Regions from separate parts of the Planifilum fulgidum genome, predicted to be linked through region 1. Evidence: predicted binding sites of a transcription regulator. Region 1 holds the regulator's gene; each other region holds the start of a gene.
What was found. Region 1 encodes LexA, which represses DNA repair genes until DNA is damaged. Its sites were predicted from a motif close to CGAACATATGTTCG; they were not measured.

Region 1 (4,700 bases):
GGCTTCCGCCGCCTCAATCAAGTCGCCGGACACTTGACGGATTCCGAGGCTGGTGAGGCGAATGGTCGGGGGCATTGCAAAGATGACCGAAGCGATCACTCCCGGCACGGCCCCCAGGGCGAAGAAGAACACGGCCGGAATCAGATAGACGAAGGCGGGCATTGTCTGCATGAAGTCCAAAATCGGAGTGAGGAGGTTTTGCGCCCTCCGGCTTTTGGCGGCCACAATGCCCAGGGGAACCCCGACGACGACGGAAAGGGTGGTCGCGGTCAGCACCAGGGAGATGGTTTCGGCCGCCTCGTTCCAATAACCCAGATTGTAAATCAAAAGCAGACCGAACAGGGTGAACAGCGACACCGACAGCCGGCTCGCCAACAGCGCCAAGGCGGCGATGAGCACGGCGGTCGGCACCGGGGGCAACGCGGTGAAAAGGGACTGGAAAAAGGCGACAAGCGGCTGAATCCCGGACGAAATCCAGTCAAACAGGGCGGCAAAGTGATCCTGGAGCCATCGGACGGCTTTGTCCACCCACCGGTCCAGGGGAAGCTTAGGAAGGTTCATCCTGTTTCACCCCGTTTCCGGCCAGGGCGGCAAAGATGGCGCCTTGCACCACCACTCCGCGCAGTTTGCCCTGATCGTCGATGACCGCCGCCGGATGAGAAAACTGCTTTTCGGCCATTTTGGGCAAGAGCTCGCTCACGGGCGTATCCTTGTGCGCCATAACGACGTCTCTCACCAACACATCTTCCATGCTTCGATCGCTCTTCTCATCCAACAGGCTTCGCGCCGCCTCCGCGGTCAGGATTCCGACCAGTTTCCGGGTCCGGTCAACCACCATCAGCCCGGAAAGGCCCCTTTCCCTCATCCGTTTCAGAGCCACCCGGGGCCCTTCTTTGCCCAGGACCAACACCTCCGGCCGCTTCATGACGGAGCCGGCCGTCAGCACCTTGGTGATGTTGACGTCTTCCACAAATTTTTCCACGTATTCGTTGGCCGGATTGGTCAGGATCTCCTCCGGCGTCCCGATCTGGACGATCGATCCGTCTTTCATCAGGGCGATGCGGTCGCCGATGCGCAACGCCTCGTCCAAATCGTGGGTGATAAAAACGATCGTCTTGTTCATGGTGGACTGAAGCTCCATCATCTCATCCTGCATTTCCTTGCGGATCAAGGGATCGAGGGCGCTGAAGGCTTCATCCATCAGCAAAATGTCCGGATCGGTGGCCAGGGCCCGGGCCAGGCCCACCCGCTGTTGCATCCCGCCGGAAAGTTGGTCCGGCAACTGGTCGGCGTAATCCCTCAGACCCACCAGCTCCAGGGACTGGAGAGCTTTTTCCCTGCGTTCCCGCTTGGGCACCCCCTGCACTTCCAGGCCGTATTCCACATTTTCGCGGACGCTCTTGTGGGGAAACAGGGCAAACCGCTGAAAGACCATTCCCATCTTGGTCCTGCGCATTTGCCTAAGCTCATCGGCGCTCATCTTCGTCACGTCGTCCCCGTCGACGAGCACCGTTCCTTCCGTCGGTTCAATAAGCCGGTTCAACAGCCGGACCAGAGTGGATTTGCCGCTTCCGGACAGACCCATGATCACGAAAACTTCTCCGCTCTCCACCGAAAAGGAAGCCCGGTTGACCCCGACGGTCATCCCCGTCTCCCTGAATATTTCTTCTTTGCTTTTGCCTTGCTTCAACAGCGCCAATCCCCGCAAGGGATGGCGCCCAAAAATTTTGGTGAGGTTTCTCACTTCGATTTTCGGCAAGAAACGACCCCCTTTCTTTTAGAAAATTCAGATAATATGGGGCGGCACAAGAGGCGAACCCTCAGGAGCCCCTCTCCGAAAGCATCCCGACACTCCCGGAAAAAATAAAAAAATGCGGTTTCCAAAGGACCTGCATTTATTTTATAAAATCGGAAGGCGGCCCGTCAAAAGCGATGACACAGAGGCTGAAAGATCCTATCCAGATGAAAAATGAAAAGAAAAAATGGGAGCCGCGATCTTCAGAAATCCTCCGGTTTCGTACGTTTTCCGCATGGTAACGGCCGGCCGGCAAACAAACGCGCTCAAAGGAAACGGCGGTCACTCCCCTTTGCGGACAGGGATTTTCAGTGTCTGGCCGGGATGGATCACGGCATCCTCCAGCTGATTGATCCGTCGTATATCGCTGATCAGTTCCCGGATGTCGACGGAATCATCCGCATGCCTCCGGGCCAGACTCCACAGCGTGTCACCGGGCTCGACGCGAACATCCACCGTCGGCTCCGGACCGTCGCCGGCCGCCCGGCCTCCCCAGGCGACCGCAATCATCAACAGAAAACAAAGGATTCCGATAAGAGCCGTTCCCCTCCGCTTCATCCCTTCCCCCTCCGTCGGCGCCGGATGTTCATTTCAAATAATTACCTTTGAACCAAGCATATTACAGAACACGCGTTCTGTCAAGGCGTTCTCCGAACTCATGTTTGTGTTTTGTTTGCCTTTCATGTATACTGAAAAATGGGAGGAATTCAGCGGATATGGGTTTTCGGGGCCTAATTTGCCGCAGGGCGGTGCTGACCTGTGTCCGAGAAAGGAGATGAGCGCATGTCCAAACTGTCTCCCCGGCAACAGGCGATTCTGGATTACATAAAAAAAGAGGTGGAGGAAAAGGGTTACCCTCCCTCCGTCCGGGAAATCGGCGAAGCGGTGGGGCTCGCCTCCAGTTCGACCGTTCACGGCCATTTGTCCCGCCTGGAAAAAAAGGGATTCATCCGGCGCGATCCGACCAAGCCGAGGGCCATTGAGATTTTGGATCGCCCGACGAAGGAACGCCGCCCGGAAACCGACACGGTGATGGTTCCGCTGGTCGGGAAGGTGACTGCCGGAGAACCGATCACCGCCGTGGAAAACATTGAGGAATACATTCCCCTTCCCAAAAAAATGGTGGGCAACGGCAAGCATTTCATCCTTTCCGTACAGGGGGACAGCATGATCAATGCCGGCATCTTCGACAAGGACTACGTCATCGTCCGGCAACAGCCCACCGCGGACAACGGCGACATCGTCGTGGCCATGACCCCGGATGAAGAGGCCACCGTGAAGCGCTTTTACAAGGAAAAGGATTATGTCCGCCTTCAACCGGAAAATGACCTCATGGAGCCCATTCTGCTTCCCCAGGTGACCATCCTCGGCAAAGTGGTGGGGCTCATCCGCCGCATCCATTGAGGGCGCCGCCGATCCGCCGCATGATCCTCGCGAAATCCGCGAGGTTTTTTTAATTGTTGTTTGTTGTTTTCGACGCGTGGCGGCGCTGAAACGAAACCGCCCGTCACGTTTAGGCCCTTCCGGAAAACGCTGGACATCCGGGTGTCCGGTGCGCTATAAAATCAAATAAACATTAAAATGCAAAAGGATGAGGTGGGATGGGAAAAACTTTGGACCAAACGCGCGCCGATCAGGTCGATCACGTCAAAATCGAGGATATTCTCATTGCCAGCCAGAGGCTGAAAAAAGTCTGCGTGCACACTCCCCTTGAATATAACCGCCTCCTGTCCGAGAAATACGGTTGCGACGTCCATTTGAAGCGGGAAGACCTGCAAACCGTCCGTTCCTTCAAAATTCGGGGCGCCTATAACACCATTTGCAGCCTTCCCGAGGAAGAGCGGAAGAAGGGGGTGGTCTGTGCCAGCGCGGGAAACCACGCCCAGGGGGTGGCCTACTCCTGCCGCCACCTCGGGATTCCCGGAAAGATATTCATGCCGACCACGACACCGCGGCAAAAGATCCATCAGGTCAAACATTACGGCGGCGAATATGTGGAAGTGATCCTGACCGGCGATACCTTCGACGATTCCTTCCAGCGGGCCATGGACTATGTCAAGAAGCACCAAATGGCCTTCATCCACCCCTTTGACGATTACCGCACCATCGTCGGGCAGGGCACCATCGGGATCGAAATCCTCAATGACCTGAAACAGCCCCCGGATTATGTGTTTGTCACCGTCGGCGGCGGCGGGCTGATCGCCGGCGTCAGCTCCTATATCAAAAGCGTGTACCCGGAGACCAAGGTGATCGGGGTGGAACCCGCCGGCGCCCAAAGCATGCGGGAGTCGCTGAAACAGGGGCGCGTGGTGAAATTGGAGGAGATCGAACCCTTTGTGGACGGGGCGGCGGTCAAGCAGGTGGGCAATCTGACCTTCAGGATCTGCCGGGAAAACGTGGATGACGTGATTGCCGTGCCGGAAGGAAAAGTGTGCACCACCATCCTGAATTTGTACAACCAACACGCCATCGTTGTCGAACCGGCGGGGGCGCTCCCCGTGTCCGCCCTCGACTTTTTCCGGGAACAGATCCGGGGAAAGAACGTGGTCTGCATCATCAGCGGCGGAAACAACGACATCGACCGGATGCAGGAAATCAAGGAGCGCTCGCTGATTCACGAAGGGCTCAAACACTATTTCATCATCAATTTCCCGCAGCGGGCCGGCGCCCTGCGCGAATTTCTGGACGACGTGCTCGGGGAGAATGACGATATCACCCGGTTCGAGTACACCAAAAAGAACAACAAGGACAACGGCCCGGCCCTGGTTGGAATCGAGCTGAAAAACCGGGAGGATTACGCTTCGCTGATCGAACGCATGAACAAAAAGGGTTTCCCCTATATTGAAATCAACAAGGATCCCCAGCTTTTCCACCTGCTGATATGATCCGTCCAAAAAAGAAAAAA
Region 2 (4,700 bases), on a different contig from region 1:
GGAGGCGCGGGATCGGGAATCCTATCTGTCGGTCCGGGACATTCTGGCCTCCTATTGGAGAACCCTGTTGATCGGGATGGTCATGGTTTTTTTTTATAACGTCGTCAATTACACGGTTTTGTCCTACATGCCCTCGCACCTGTCCGCCGTCCTCGGCTACGGGGAAACGAGGGGCCTTCTGCTGATCGTCGTCGTGATGGCGATCATGATTCCGATTGTGCTGTTGATGGGCTATTTCAGCGATCGCGTCGGTTCCAAACGGGTGGTTCAGGGCGGATTGGCCGGGCTGGTGCTGTTGTCCATCCCCTCTTTCCTGCTGATCGGAAGCGGAAAGGCGTGGTGGGTGCTTCTGGGGCTGGTGCTGCTGGGGGTCTTTTCCGCCAGCTTTCAGGGGACGATGCCCTCCCTGCTTCCCTCCCTCTTCTACACCGAGGTGAGGTACGGCGCCTTGGCCATCACCTACAACATCTCCGCCTCGGTGTTCGGCGGCACCACGCCCCTCGTGGTTTCCTGGCTGATCAACTGGACGGGAGACCGCCTGATCCCCGCCTATTACCTCGTCGCCGTGTCGGTGATCGGTCTCATGGTCGTAACCAAGTTTGTCAAGGATCCCTCCGGCAAGTCGCTGCGGGGATCGCCTCCGGCCGTCGAAAAAAAGCGCGAGATCAAGGAGGTTTTGCAGAATCCGGAGGAAGCCCTGTGGTGGCAGGAAGAAAAGGAACAAAGGGAAAGGGAGCGCGAGTGATTCTGAAGGATGGGACCGGCTTTCCCCGCTCCGACGACGCGCATTCATATCCCGCTTTTATCTGGGGAGGCTAGACAACAGGAATCAAGGAAGGTGGGGAGAGCCGTTGGCTTACCTTCATGTTCTGTTTCAAACGCTGCTTGCCTTCGGAACCATTCTGGTGCTGACCATCATTTTGGGAAAACAGCAGATCTCGGAACTGACTTACTTTGAATACATCAACGGCATCACCTTCGGATCCATCGCCGCCGCTCTGGCCACCGACATCGATTCCGAAACCGGCCTTCATTTCTTCGGGTTGGTTCTGTTCGGCGGACTCACCTTTTTGATGTCCTTCCTCACCCTGAAAAGCCGCTGGGCAAAAAAGCTGTTGGAAGGGGACCCGGTCATCGTCATCCGGGACGGGAAGATTCTGGAGAACAACCTGCGCAAAAGCCGATTTAACGTCGACCAAATCCTGCAGCTCCTCCGGGAGAAGGACGTATTTGACGTCTCCCAGGTTCAGTTCGCCATCCTCGAAAACGACGGAAGCCTTTCGGTGATGCGAAAGCCGGAGCATCAGCAGTTGACGCCGAAAAGCCTCTCGCAGCCTCCAAAAAATCATCCCCAAGTGCCGATGGAATTGGTGGTCGACGGGCAGATCATCTACGAAAATCTGCGGAAAATGGGGAAAACCGGCCGGTGGTTGATGGAGGAGCTGAAAAAGCGGCAAGTGACGTCGCTGCGGGACGTGTTTTACGTTTCCCTGGAAAGCGACGGCACCCTGTATGTGGACAGGCGCCGGGACTTTTGACAAATACTGTCCGCGGCCGGAAGGAATGCAATTTTCCGGGACGGAGCAACCTAACCCCAGAAAAGGAGGGAACCCGACAATGGCTCAGCTGAGAGACATCATGACCACCCAGGTTGCCACGGTGTCGCCCCAGGACAATGTGTATCAGGCGGCCAGCCTGATGAAACAGCACAATGTCGGCATGATTCCCGTGGTCGAAAACGGACAGCTGCAGGGAGTCATCACCGACCGGGATCTGGTGATCCGGGGCATTGCTGATAAGAAGCCCAATTCCCAGCGGGTGGGCGATGTGATGACCGGCGCCCCGGTGACCGGCTCGCCGGACATGTCCGTCGATGAAGCGGCCCGGCTGATGGCCCAGCACCAGATCCGCCGGCTCCCCGTGGTGGAAAACGGGCGACTGGTGGGAGTCGTTTCCATCGGCGATCTGGCTGTCCGTCAACCCTTCTCCGATGAAGCGGGACAGGCGCTGAGCAGCATTTCCGAACCGAGCCGTCCCGTCATGTGAGAAAGAGAGGCGGACGCCGCCTCTCTCTTTTTCATTTTCTGCGCCGGATGCGCCGAGAAGCAGCGCGAGCGCTTTTCCTCCGAAAAGGGGGGAATTTGCCCGCCGCGTTCTTCTGAGGATCTCTTTCTCCATTTCTTTCATCCTTTCTTCGGCCATCCTTTCCATCTCGTAAGGACTGCGCATCCCTTGGCCTCCTTGTCCGAAGTGTGGTTCCTCTTTTCTGTACCCTATTTACATATATAATAAACAATATAGTTTATTATATATAAAAACAGCAGAAGAAAATACCAACGAAACAGGAACATATGTTTGCATATAATGGAGGTAAAGCGCCTTTCACTGGGGTGTGGTGGGGGATGTTGATCGCTCCGGAAGAATATCGGCTTTTTGCCGACCTGGTGAAACGGGTTGTTCTGCTGGATGTGCTGGAACGGGTCTTGGAGCGGGATTGCCGGACCCTCGCGAACGCGCCCGTAAAGATGGGCCGGCCCATCGGAAAAATGCTGGAGGAAGCCCGGAAGCGCGTCGCCCGGGAAGCCCTGGACGCCCGAAGAAAGTTGCGCCGGATCGGGGGAGAGATCATCGAAGTGAAGCAGCTGTCCGATGCCCGCGAGGTGAAGGCCCGTTTCCGCGGATTTCTGCACAGCCAGCGGTATGTCAACGAATGGTTGCGCAGCGAGTGCGAAGAGACGTTTCTCCGCCTGTTGTCCAACCGGAATTTTTGTTCGATTTCCGCGGCGGGGCCTGTTGAACCCTCTCGACGGATGGAGTACAATGAATCCAAATGAGTGAGGGGGTTTTTATCGATGGAAGGGCCCTATGTGATTCGCAAGGGCGACGGTAACTGGATTCCCATGGGCGACGGCGTCCGGTTCAGCTATTTGCGGAGATACGGGGAGGAATACAGCATCCTCCTGGAGATGGATGCCGGAGGCCGCTTTCCGGGGCATGATCATGTCGGCGGGGAAGAGATCTTCGTCCTGGAAGGGTCCGTGAGATTGGGAACGGAGGAACTCCGGCAGGGGGATTATTACTATTTGCCGCCGGGGGTGAGCCATCCGGCGGAGACGGAAGAGGGCTGCAGCCTCCTCATCACCTCCGCCCGGGGATTGGAAACGGGTGAGAAGCAAAAGTCTCTGAAAACATCCTGAGGCTTTTTGAACTGATGGAATGAAAGGGCTTTCATGGGTTTCTCTCCGATGAGGTCCAAGCGGAATCGGTTTGGACCTTTCTTTTGGCGGCATTATCCTGATTATTTCAAATAGATTTATTTTATCGGTGATTGATTCTTAAAGGGGGTCTTGTGTTGCTGAGACGATTCACCCGCTTGTGCGTCCGTCTGGTGGAACGCTATCTTCCCGATCCGTTTTTGTTTGCCGTGCTGCTCACCTTTGTCGTCTTCATCATGGGCCTCATCTGGACGCCTTCGGGGCCGCTGGAGATGATTCGCCATTGGGGAAACGGCTTTTGGGGACTGCTGGATTTTACGATGCAGATGGTGCTGATTCTCGTTCTGGGGCACGCGTTGGCCCGGGCCCCGTCGGTGGAGAGGGCATTGAAGGCGGTGGCCGGGCTGACCCGGGATCCCGGCAAGGCGCTGATGCTCACCACCTTCGTGGCCACCGTCGCCAGCTGGATCAGTTGGGGGTTTGGACTGGTGGTCGGCGCCCTGTTCGCCCGGGAAGTGTCCAAAAGGGTCCCCGATGTGGATTACCGGCTCCTGGTGGCCGGGGCTTACTCGGGATTTCTCGTCTGGCACGGGGGGTTGTCCGGTTCCGTTCCCCTCAAGTTGGCGACGGATGATCAGTTCGGCGTGATGGTGCCCACCTCGGACACCCTGTTTGCCGCCTTCAACCTGGTTCCGGTGATCGTGCTGGCGGTGACCCTGCCCTTTTTGATCCGATGGATGCAGCCGCCCCGTCCGGAGCGGGTGACGGTCCGCCCCGAACTGTTGCAGGAAGATGCCTCCGGGCTTTCCGGGGCGGATGATTCGGCGGAGACGCCGGCGGAGCGGCTGGAGACCAGCGCGGCCATCTCTCTGGTGACGGCGGCGATGGGCCTGATCTTTATCCTGTGGTTTTTCGTCGAAAAGGGCTTTCAGCTGGATCTCAACATCATCAATTTCATTTTCCTGATGGCCGGAATCGCGCTGCACCGCACCCCCCGGCGGTATCTGGCGGCCATTTCGGAGGCGGTCAGGAAAGCGGGGGGCATCGTCCTCCAGTTTCCCTTCTATGCGGGGATCATGGGCATGATGGCTTCGTCCGGTCTGGGGGAGAAGATTTCGGAGCTGTTCGTGAGCATCTCCAATGAAACCACCTTTCCCCTGTTCACCTTTTTGAGCGCCGGGCTGGTCAATCTGTTCGTCCCTTCAGGCGGCGGCCAGTGGGCGGTTCAGGGGCCGATCATGTTGGCCGCGGGGGAGGCCCTGGGGGTCGACCCGGCGAAGACGGCGATGGCGGTGGCCTGGGGTGATGCCTGGACCAACATGATTCAGCCCTTCTGGGCGCTTCCCCTCTTGGCCATCGCCCGGCTGAAGGCCCGGGACATCATGGGTTACTGTGTGGTGGTTCTCCTCTATTCCGGTCTTGTGATCGGGCTCAGCTTCCTGCTGTTGTAGGCGGCGAAAGCCGGCGGGATGATCGAGGCCCGGG
Region 3 (4,700 bases), on a different contig from region 1:
GGGGGATCCCCCCTTTACCGACCGGGCGAGGAAAGTGTGGCTGGACGAGGGTGCCAACTGGCACGAACGGATCAAAGGAACCAACGCGATCGGCACCGCCCTCGCGGAACGGCAGCCGATCAGTGTGGTCGGGGAACAGCACTATTGTGAGGAAAACCATTTTCTCACCTGTTACGCCACACCGCTTTACGCACCGACGGGGGAACTGCTGGGCGTGCTGGATATCAGCGGCGACGCCCGGATGCACCACCCCCACACGATGGGGATGGTGCTGACCGCCGCCCAGGCCTGCCAAACCCGGCTGCTTTTGCAAAGCGTCCGGCGGGAACTGGTTCTCACCTTCCGGGAAGCGGACACGCTCGCGGAAGGGTATGGAAGGCCGCTGATCGCCGTGGACGCCAACGGGCTGATCTCCCGGATCAATCAGGATGGCGCCCGCTTGCTCAACACGCCTCAGGCGGAGTGCATCGGACAACCCCTCACCCGCTGGTTCGAGCCGCAGGATGCAAAGGCGCTCCTCTCCCTCAAGGATGCCGCCGAATTGCCCGTAAAAGCCCCTTCGGGAACGTCCTGGATCGCCCGTCCGGTGCTGGATGAACGGAAACGAACCCACCGCGTCCTGCTGAGTCCCCCTTCGGCGTCCGAACGGAAAAACGCCGCCCCGCCGTCCGTCCCCCCTGAAGAGACGGTTCGCATTTCATTGGAAAGGGGAATCGCCTCCTGTCCCAAATTTCAGAAAGCCCTCAAACTGGCCATCCACGTGTCCCGCACCGATGCCACCATTCTTCTCCGGGGGGAAACCGGAACCGGAAAAGATCTGGTCGCCCGGGAGATCCACAAGCGGAGCGGCCGAACCGGTCCGCTGGTGGTCGTCAACTGCGGAGCCATCCCGGAATCGCTTCTGGAAGCGGAACTGTTCGGTTATGAGAAGGGCGCCTTCACCGGAGCCCGGAACGGCGGACACCGGGGAAAATTCGAAGCGGCCCACAAGGGGACGCTCTTCCTGGACGAAATCGGCGAAATGCCCCTGTCCTCCCAGGCGGTCCTCCTCCGGATTCTGGAGGAAAAACAGGTCACCCGGATCGGCTCCAACCGCCCCATTCCCGTCGATGTCCGCATCATCACCGCCACCAACAGGGACTTGGCCCGGGAGGTGAGGGAAAACCGCTTCCGCGCAGATCTCTATTACCGGATCTGTGAAGTGGAGATCCATCTGCCTCCCCTTCGGGAACGATCCGATCTCTTTCTGCTCGCCGAATACTTTCTGGAGCAGGTATCCCGCGAGTTGAACATCGACCCGGTCCGCCTAAGCGATGAAGTGCGCGAAATGCTTTCGCGTTATCACTGGCCCGGCAACATCCGGGAACTGAGGCAAGTGCTGCGCCAGGCCGTCTTCCACGCCCATTTCGTGCGGGGATCCTCCGCCCTTTCCGCCGAAGATCTGGTTTTTCCCCAGGCGCAAGCGGGCAAGCCGGATGCATCTTCCCACTCCGTTTCCCTGGAAGAACAGGAGGCGGAAACCATCGCCCAAGCCATCCGGATTTCCCGGGGCAATCTTTCAAAGGCGGCCCGGATGCTGGGAATCGGCCGGACCACCCTGTACCGGAAATTGAATCGCTATCCCGGGCTGAAAAACATCCGGGTGCAGCACCAAAGGCACGGATAAGCACCGCCGCCCCATCGCCTCCGAACAAAACAAAAAACCCCTTGCGGGGTTTTTTTCGCCCGATCAAGGGCAAACCGATTTGGGAGATTTCCCTTCGTGATGCCGATCACAGGCCTCCCACAAACACGAAAATGGTCGCGATCACCAAGAGGAAGATCAGCAGACGACGCCAGCTCGCAAGATAACCATAACCGCTGTAGGACATCTCCCTACCCCCTTTCATTTGTCCCTATACTTTATGCCGCATCTCCAGATGGGGCCGGGTAAATGTCCATTCCGGAGCAAAAATGGGTGAAAGGCCCGCCGGCGCCCCTAAAACAGACTGAGCTGGATCGGCTCCTCCGGGATCCCCGCCCCGCTTCCGGTTTCCCGCTCCGAAGGGGAGGCCCCTTCCCTCACCGCTTCATTTTCGATGCCGGCATCCCTCATGTGCCGCCGGATCCGCGCGAAAAGCTCCGCCCGGTACTCATCGGGCGGATAAGCCCCCTCGTACAGCCGGACCAGGCGGGGATACTCCCGCGGAAAGGCGGTCTGAATGCGGCGGAAAAACCAGCTTTTCACGGCCGGTCGCAACCGGAGCACGGAGGGCACCACAAAACGCGCGCCGCATTCCCGCGCCGCCTTCATGTACGATCGAAGGTGTTCATCGGAGTCGGCAAGGTACGGCAGGATCGGCGCCAGAAACAGGCCCGCCGGAATCCCCGCCTCGCTCAGTTTCCGAACCGCCTCCAGGCGCTGTTTCGGATGGGGGGAGGCGGGCTCCGTCAACCGCCACACCCGTTCGTCCAGGGTGCTCAAACTGATGTTGACCGAGGTGAGAACCATTTCCCGGAGAATGTCCCTGTCGCGAAGGATCAGGGGAGACCGCGTGGTGATGCTGGTCGGTATCCGAAAATCCCTCAGCACCTTCAATATGGATCGGGTCAGCTCCCATTTCGCCTCCACCGGCTGATACGGATCGGTGGCCGTGCCCACGGCCACTTCCCCACCCTTCCACTTCCTCCGTTTCAGCTCCCGATACAGCACCTCCGCCGCATCCCGCTTGACGATGATGTTGTGCTGAAAACTGTCGTCGGCGTGAAATCCCAGGTAGCTGTGGGTGGGCCGGGCATAACAAAAATGACACCCGTGGCTGCAACCGCGGTACGGATTGATCGACCAGCGGAAGGGCATGCCCTCCACCCGGTTCAGCACCGACACGGGACGTTTGGGAAAAAGCCGCCGCGGCGTCCGCCCGGCCATCGGAATCACCCCGAATGCGAACATTTGTTTCTAATATACCATAACCCTTTTTTGTTTACCACTAACAGAAAACTAACCAAAAAAAGGGAGAAGTGTCACGGGCAGAGGCCTTCTTCCTGTCCCGACCGGCAAATCGAACCGGTCCGCTTTTAAAATCGACCGGCAATTCGCCCATTTCCCCCTTGCCGACATCGAAAAATTTGTTACAATAGAAAGCATATATATTTCATACGGCAATGCTTCGCCGAAAAAAAGAGAATGCAAGGTGAGGGGAACATGAGACCGCGGACATTGTTCGAAAAAATCTGGGATCGCCACGTCATCCACCAGGAAGAGGGAAAGCCGGCCATTTTGTACATCGACCTGCACCTCATCCACGAGGTGACTTCCCCCCAGGCCTTCGACGGATTGCGCATGGCCGGCCGCAAAGTGCGGAGGCCCGATCTGACCGTCGCGACGATGGACCACAACGTGCCCACGACGGACCGCTCCCTTCCGATCACCGACCCGATTTCCGCCAAACAGATGGAAACCCTGGTCCGGAACTGCCGTGAATTCGGCATCCGGCTCTACGATCTGAACAGCCAGCACCAGGGCATCGTCCACGTGATCGGCCCTGAACTGGGGCTGACCCTTCCGGGAAAAACGATCGTCTGCGGAGACAGCCACACCTCCACCCACGGGGCCTTCGGCGCCCTCGCCTTCGGAATCGGAACCAGCGAAGTGGAGCACGTCCTGGCCACCCAATGCCTGCACCAAGCCAAACCCCGGACGATGGAGATCCATATCAAGGGGACCCTGCCCCGGGGCGTTTCGGCCAAAGATGTGATCCTGGCCGTCATCTCCCGAATCGGCACGGACGGGGCCACCGGGACCGTCGTCGAATACACCGGAGAAGTGATCCGCAACATGTCCATGGAAGAGCGGATGACCGTCTGCAACATGTCGATCGAAGCCGGAGCCCGGGCCGGCATGGTCTCGCCGGATGCCACCACCTTCGCCTATCTGGAAAACCGGCCCTTTGCGCCCAAGGGCAAACTGTTCGAAAGAGCCGTCGCCGATTGGGAACAACTGGCAACGGATGAAGGCGCCGCCTTCGACCGCCGGTTCGAGCTCGACGTCACCAACCTGGCGCCCCAAGTCACCTGGGGGACCAGCCCCGGAATGGGAACCGACGTGACGGGCACCGTGCCGGATCCCGATTCCTTCCCCACGGAAAACGAGCGAAAAGCGGCGAGAAAAGCCCTCGAATACATGGGCCTCAAACCGGGAACGCCGATCGTCGACATCCCGGTGGACCGGGTCTTCATCGGCTCCTGCACCAACTCGCGGATCCAAGACCTGCGCGACGCCGCCAAGGTCGTCCGGGGTCGGAAAGTCTCCCCGCGGGTCCGGGCCATGGTGGTTCCCGGTTCCCAACAGGTCAAAATGCAGGCGGAACGGGAAGGATTGGACCGCATTTTCAAAGAAGCCGGCTTTGAATGGCGGAATTCCGGTTGCAGCATGTGCCTGGGAATGAATCCCGACATCCTCCAGCCGGGAGAACGCTGCGCTTCCACCTCCAACCGCAACTTCGAGGGCCGGCAGGGACGCGGCGGACGCACCCATCTGGTAAGCCCCATGATGGCCGCCGCAGCCGCCATCGCCGGCCACTTCGTGGACATCCGGGAATGGGACATCGAACCGTAAACCTCCGGCCATCGCGGAGGCTCCGTTTCCGTCACGGAATGGCCGCCGGCCGAAAGCCGGAAAAGGGCGTGACAAACCCTGGTCGGGAGGCGATTTTTCCATC
Region 4 (4,700 bases), on a different contig from region 1:
TCCACCACCGCCTGAAGCTCCCCGTTTCCGAACAGGAGCGTGCTCCCCGGTTTCAGCCGCCGGGCCGGCTTGGCCAATACCTCCCACCGATCCTCTCCCAGCGGTTTCAACAGCAGAATCTCGACGCGGCCGCCGGTCTCCTTTTTCATCCCGATCAACCGGGCCGGACGGACGCGGGTGTCGTTGATGACCAGCACGTCCCCCGGCCGCAGATACTCGGTCAGATCGGAAAAGCGCCGGTGTTCCAGCTCCCCGGTCTCCCTGTGCAGCACCATGAGCCGGGAGTCGGTGCGGCGGGGCGGCGGCGATTGGGCGATCAACTCCTCAGGCAGATGAAAATCGAACTCGGACACATCCATGCATGCAACCTCTCCCGTCATCGAGGGCAAAAAAAGACTGCCCCCGGTAACAAATATCGGTCCAGGCGCCGCCCGCCAGGCAGTCATCCGCAAACCTGAAAGGGATATCACCAGTTTACCGGAAAAAACGGAGGAGATAAAGCGCCAAAGAGAGCACGACGCTCAAGAGAAGGCTCGTGACGATGGGAAAATAGAAACGGAAGTTTTCCTTTTCGATCACGATATCCCCCGGCAGGCGGCCGAGATGAAGAAAGCGTCCGCCCACCTGCCACAGCAAGCCGATCACCACGAGGACCACGCCGGTGACGATCAGGAATTTCGGAAACTGGTTCATCTTGGCATCTCCATCCCGAAGTGTTGATAACAACGGGGGGTGACCACGCGCCCGCGGGGGGTCCTTTCCAGAAAGCCGATCTGCATCAGGTAAGGTTCGTACACATCCTCCACCGTCTGGGCTTCCTCTCCGATCGTGGCGGCAATCGTCTCCAGTCCGACCGGTCCGCCGCGGAACTTTTCCATGATGGACATCAACAGCTTGTGGTCCACCTGGTCCAATCCCATTTTATCCACTTGGATCCGGTCCAATGCGTCCCGGGCCGCTTCCAGCGTGATCACATCGTCCCCCTTCACCTGGACGAAATCGCGGACCCGTTTGAGCAACCGGTTGGCCACGCGGGGGGTGCCCCGGGACCGGACGGCGATTTCCCGGGCGCCTTCCGTCCGGATGGGCATCCCGAGCAGCTCGGCGGTCCGGAGGACGATCTGCGTCAATTCCTCCACCGTGTAATATTCCAGGCGGCACACCACGCCGAACCGGTCCCTGAGGGGGGATGAAAGGGCCCCCGCCCGGGTCGTCGCCCCCACCAGGGTGAAGGGGGGAAGATCCAGCCGGATCGATCGGGCGCTGGGACCCTTGCCGATGACGATATCCAGGGCGAAATCCTCCATCGCCGAATAGAGAACCTCTTCCACCGACCGGTGCAGGCGGTGGATCTCGTCGATGAACAGAAGATCCCCCGGCTGCAGGTTGGTCAGAATGGCCGCCAAATCCCCGGGGCGTTCAATGGCCGGGCCGGAGGTGGTCCGGATCTGAACCCCCAATTCGTTGGCGATAATGGTGGACAGCGTCGTCTTCCCCAGCCCCGGAGGGCCGTGCAGCAGAACGTGATCCAGGGCCTCCCTCCGCATCTTGGCCGCCTCTATGTATACCTTCAGGTTTTCCTTCACCCGGGATTGACCGATGTATTCATGCAGGTATCGGGGGCGCAGGCTGACCTCCATCGCGTCTTCCGCCGATTGACGGGCGGAGATGATCCGTTCCTCCACGCTACATCCCCCCTCCCAGCCGTTTGGCGGATACCTGGAGCGCCTGACGGATCCACTCATCGAGAGCCGGTTCGGCATCTCCCAGCCGCTTCCGGGCTTCCCGAACGGCCTCGCTGGCTTCCTTCTCATTATATCCCAGGGCCATCAGGGCTTCAATCGCCTCGCCGGCGGCCCCGGAAGCCGTCCATTCCGGCCCGGCGGAAGAGACATCCTCCCCGGCGGCAGGGGCGTCAAAATCCCTCAGCTTGTCCTTCAAGTCGAGGACGATGCGCTGAGCCGTCTTCTTCCCGATGCCCGGGAAGCGCGTGAGAAAATGGAAGTCTTCCCTCCGGATGGCGCCCACCACCTCACCCACCGTCCCCTGGGCAAGGATGGCCAGTCCCGCCTTGGGCCCGATCCCCGACACCTCCAACAGCAGGGAAAACAGATCCCGCTCAATTCGGTCGGGAAAACCGTACAGGGTCCAGCCGTCCTCCCGGATGACCGGATGCGTGTACAGGCGGACGCGTTTCCCCTCATCCCACAGATAGGGACGGGGACACACCACCCGGTAACCGATTCCGCCTTCCCGGATCACCAGATAATGGGGTCCGGCCCAAACCACCTCGCCTTCCACAAATTCGATCACGCCCATCCTCCCCTTTCCAACCTCTTCAACCCGGTCGAATGGGCCTGGCAGATGGCGATGGCCAAGGCATCCGCCGCATCGTCCGGCTTCGGGACCTCGGACAGGGACAGAAGCAGCCGGACCATTTCCTGCACCTGCCGCTTCTCCGCCTGGCCGTAGCCCACGACGGCCATTTTCACCTGCAGCGGCGTATATTCGGTCACCGGCACCCCCGCTTCTTCCGACGCCAGCAACAGGACGCCCCGCGCCTGCCCCACGGTAAAGGCGGTGGTCACATTTCGATTGAAGAAAAGTTTCTCCACCGCCACCACGTCCGGACTGTATTCCCGAAAAAGAGACCGCGCCTCATCGTAAATCCGCTTCAAACGGGCCGGGACGGACAGATTCGCCTCCGTCCGGATGCAGCCGTAATCGAGGGGAATCAAGCGGTTTCCCCGCTGTTCCAGCACGCCGTAACCCACAATGGCGATGCCGGGATCGATCCCGATGATTTTCACACTGTTTCCTCCTCGGGTGCGAACGCACATTCCCTCTACGATTATAGCATATTTTTTCGTTCCGGAAGATACTCCCGATAATCTAAGTTCATTCTAAACTACTAAAGTGCGGATTTTAAAGGGTTTTTCGCTACTCACATTAACCCTAGTTCACCCTAGTTAACATAAGTGTGTGGTCAAAAATGTGGTCAATGTGGTCAAACCCCGTCTCTATGTAGGCGGGGTTAGTAATTTTACTTAATTAGTTTCCCCTGAAAAAGTCCGCAAATCGGGGACCTTTTGATAGCAAAAGAGGGGAGGAGAACGGAATGTCCGATCCGTTCTCTCCCTGTTTCCATTATGACGCCCGCATCATTGCCGCTTTTCTCGAATTATGGGCCATGATTCCCATTCCGGCCCACGCTTTGGAGCCCTCATACCCCCGAAACCGACTGCGGGAAAGTCCGTACTTCCGTTTCAGAAGGCTGATCTTCGCTTCTCCTCCTGCACGGAAACGCTTCAGGTTTTGAAACCAGGGTTGCCGTTCGTATTCGGTTCGCTGCTTACTCTTTTTTCCCCGTCGAGGAACGCTGACATACGAACCCCTATCTCCGTCAGCTGCTCTTTGTTTTTCTGACTGAAAAACCCTCGATCCGTAGCGACCGCATGGGGAAGAGAGCCGAAAAGGTCTCGGTGATTTTCCACAGCAGAAAGAAGCACCGCCTCATCAGAAGGGTTGCCTTGGTACACCTCGTATCCGATGATAAACCCGCTTTCCATTTCGTCAATCCACTTTGTAGCTGAATTCCGTGGTTTTGGAGAGTTTCCCCTTCTTGATCGGCCGAGCGTCCGGGTTATGGAAACTTACCCATACGGTCCGGAATGATCCGGTTCCTTGACACCACCTGTTTGGCCCTGGTCCAGCAGTCGACCGGTCCGTTCGATGGCTTCCTTCAGGTGTTGTCGTTGGGCTTGGGCCTTGTCCTTGGCTTTCTCCAGCACCTTCCGTACCTGGGAACAAACCGCTTCCGTCACTTCGATCACTTTTTGGGTGATCCGGTTCACTTCTTCCCAGGACTCGCGTCAGCGGCGGCGAAGCACCTTGGTCATGGAAAAGAGGTGCTCCTTAACTTCCCGGGTTCGGTCTTGAAATCCTTCCACGGCATGAGACACTGTTTTTTGATCTTTCGGACCGTTCGGGTGATCTCTTTTACCCCGTCCTGTAAGAGGCCGGCATCGGTCGGGTGATGGATGTCCGCTTCCATCACCGTATTGTCCGTCCGAAGTTTGCGGTGCTTGAGGATTTTTTCTTCCCTCAACTTTTGAACGAGAGCAATGGAGGCTGTCGGAGACTTCCCGAACATTCTTTTTCCTTTTGACTGCGTTTTTCAGGGGGAAACTATTTAACCGTATGCGGGTACAGGGAATCCCGTTGGACCTCCGAAAAAAACGGGGCCTTCCAGAGTTTCCCGCTTTGAAACGAAGCCGGGGACTGTGATTCCTCTGACAGTTCCGGAGGTGCGACGGCTCTTGGTTCCTTCATGTTCCTTCACACATAAAATAGGAAGAAAGGCTTTCCGTTGTGAATGGTATGTAGAAAGGTCGTCTCTTTTTTACGGCTTTAAAAACTCCTTTCAGTTAAATTGGAGAAGAGCCACTCTCAAAACACCTCGGTTAGAATCCCTTCCAATCGTGGCGATTTGAATAGCTCAATACCATATCATATATTCGAAGACTTTAAAAATAACGGAGGAGATCCTGAGGGAAATACTGGTGAAGGGCGTAACTGTGGACGAGCTGAAATTCCTGGTGCATCTTTTGGCCCCCAGCATTTTAGGGTTGTCTCCCCACCTAGGTCATTCCCATTGCCCTTTGCCCACTCTACAATTTTTACGCCAAGGATCTCAACCC

Region 2: BM063_RS06930 (YhjD family protein) is a predicted target of LexA. The motif match lies at 2,345-2,358, and genes of this name have one in related genera.
Region 3: BM063_RS05010 (SPL family radical SAM protein) is a predicted target of LexA. The motif match lies at 2,926-2,939, and genes of this name have one in related genera.
Region 4: ruvC (crossover junction endodeoxyribonuclease RuvC) is a predicted target of LexA. The motif match lies at 2,830-2,843, and genes of this name have one in related genera.

Annotation. Positions count from the first base shown of each region.
Region 1 is NZ_FOOK01000017.1:306-5,005, reverse strand. It holds gene BM063_RS18175 (ABC transporter permease/substrate binding protein) at 1-561, opposite strand, end outside; gene BM063_RS10310 (quaternary amine ABC transporter ATP-binding protein) at 548-1,759, opposite strand; gene BM063_RS10300 (LysM peptidoglycan-binding domain-containing protein) at 2,078-2,353, opposite strand; gene lexA (transcriptional repressor LexA) at 2,579-3,199, shown strand; gene ilvA (threonine ammonia-lyase IlvA) at 3,409-4,680, shown strand.
Region 2 is NZ_FOOK01000009.1:24,446-29,145, reverse strand. It holds gene BM063_RS06945 (MFS transporter) at 1-745, shown strand, start outside; gene BM063_RS06940 (YetF domain-containing protein) at 852-1,538, shown strand; gene BM063_RS06935 (CBS domain-containing protein) at 1,618-2,046, shown strand; gene BM063_RS06930 (YhjD family protein) at 2,403-2,834, shown strand; gene BM063_RS06925 (cupin domain-containing protein) at 2,853-3,197, shown strand; gene BM063_RS06920 (short-chain fatty acid transporter) at 3,356-4,666, shown strand.
Region 3 is NZ_FOOK01000006.1:49,929-54,628, forward strand. It holds gene BM063_RS05005 (sigma-54-dependent Fis family transcriptional regulator) at 1-1,666, shown strand, start outside; gene BM063_RS05010 (SPL family radical SAM protein) at 1,979-2,908, opposite strand; gene leuC (3-isopropylmalate dehydratase large subunit) at 3,185-4,597, shown strand.
Region 4 is NZ_FOOK01000026.1:832-5,531, reverse strand. It holds gene queA (tRNA preQ1(34) S-adenosylmethionine ribosyltransferase-isomerase QueA) at 1-359, opposite strand, end outside; gene BM063_RS13075 (DUF2905 domain-containing protein) at 475-693, opposite strand; gene ruvB (Holliday junction branch migration DNA helicase RuvB) at 690-1,685, opposite strand; gene ruvA (Holliday junction branch migration protein RuvA) at 1,687-2,313, opposite strand; gene ruvC (crossover junction endodeoxyribonuclease RuvC) at 2,310-2,810, opposite strand; partial or broken gene BM063_RS18020 (ISNCY family transposase) at 3,148-4,123, opposite strand.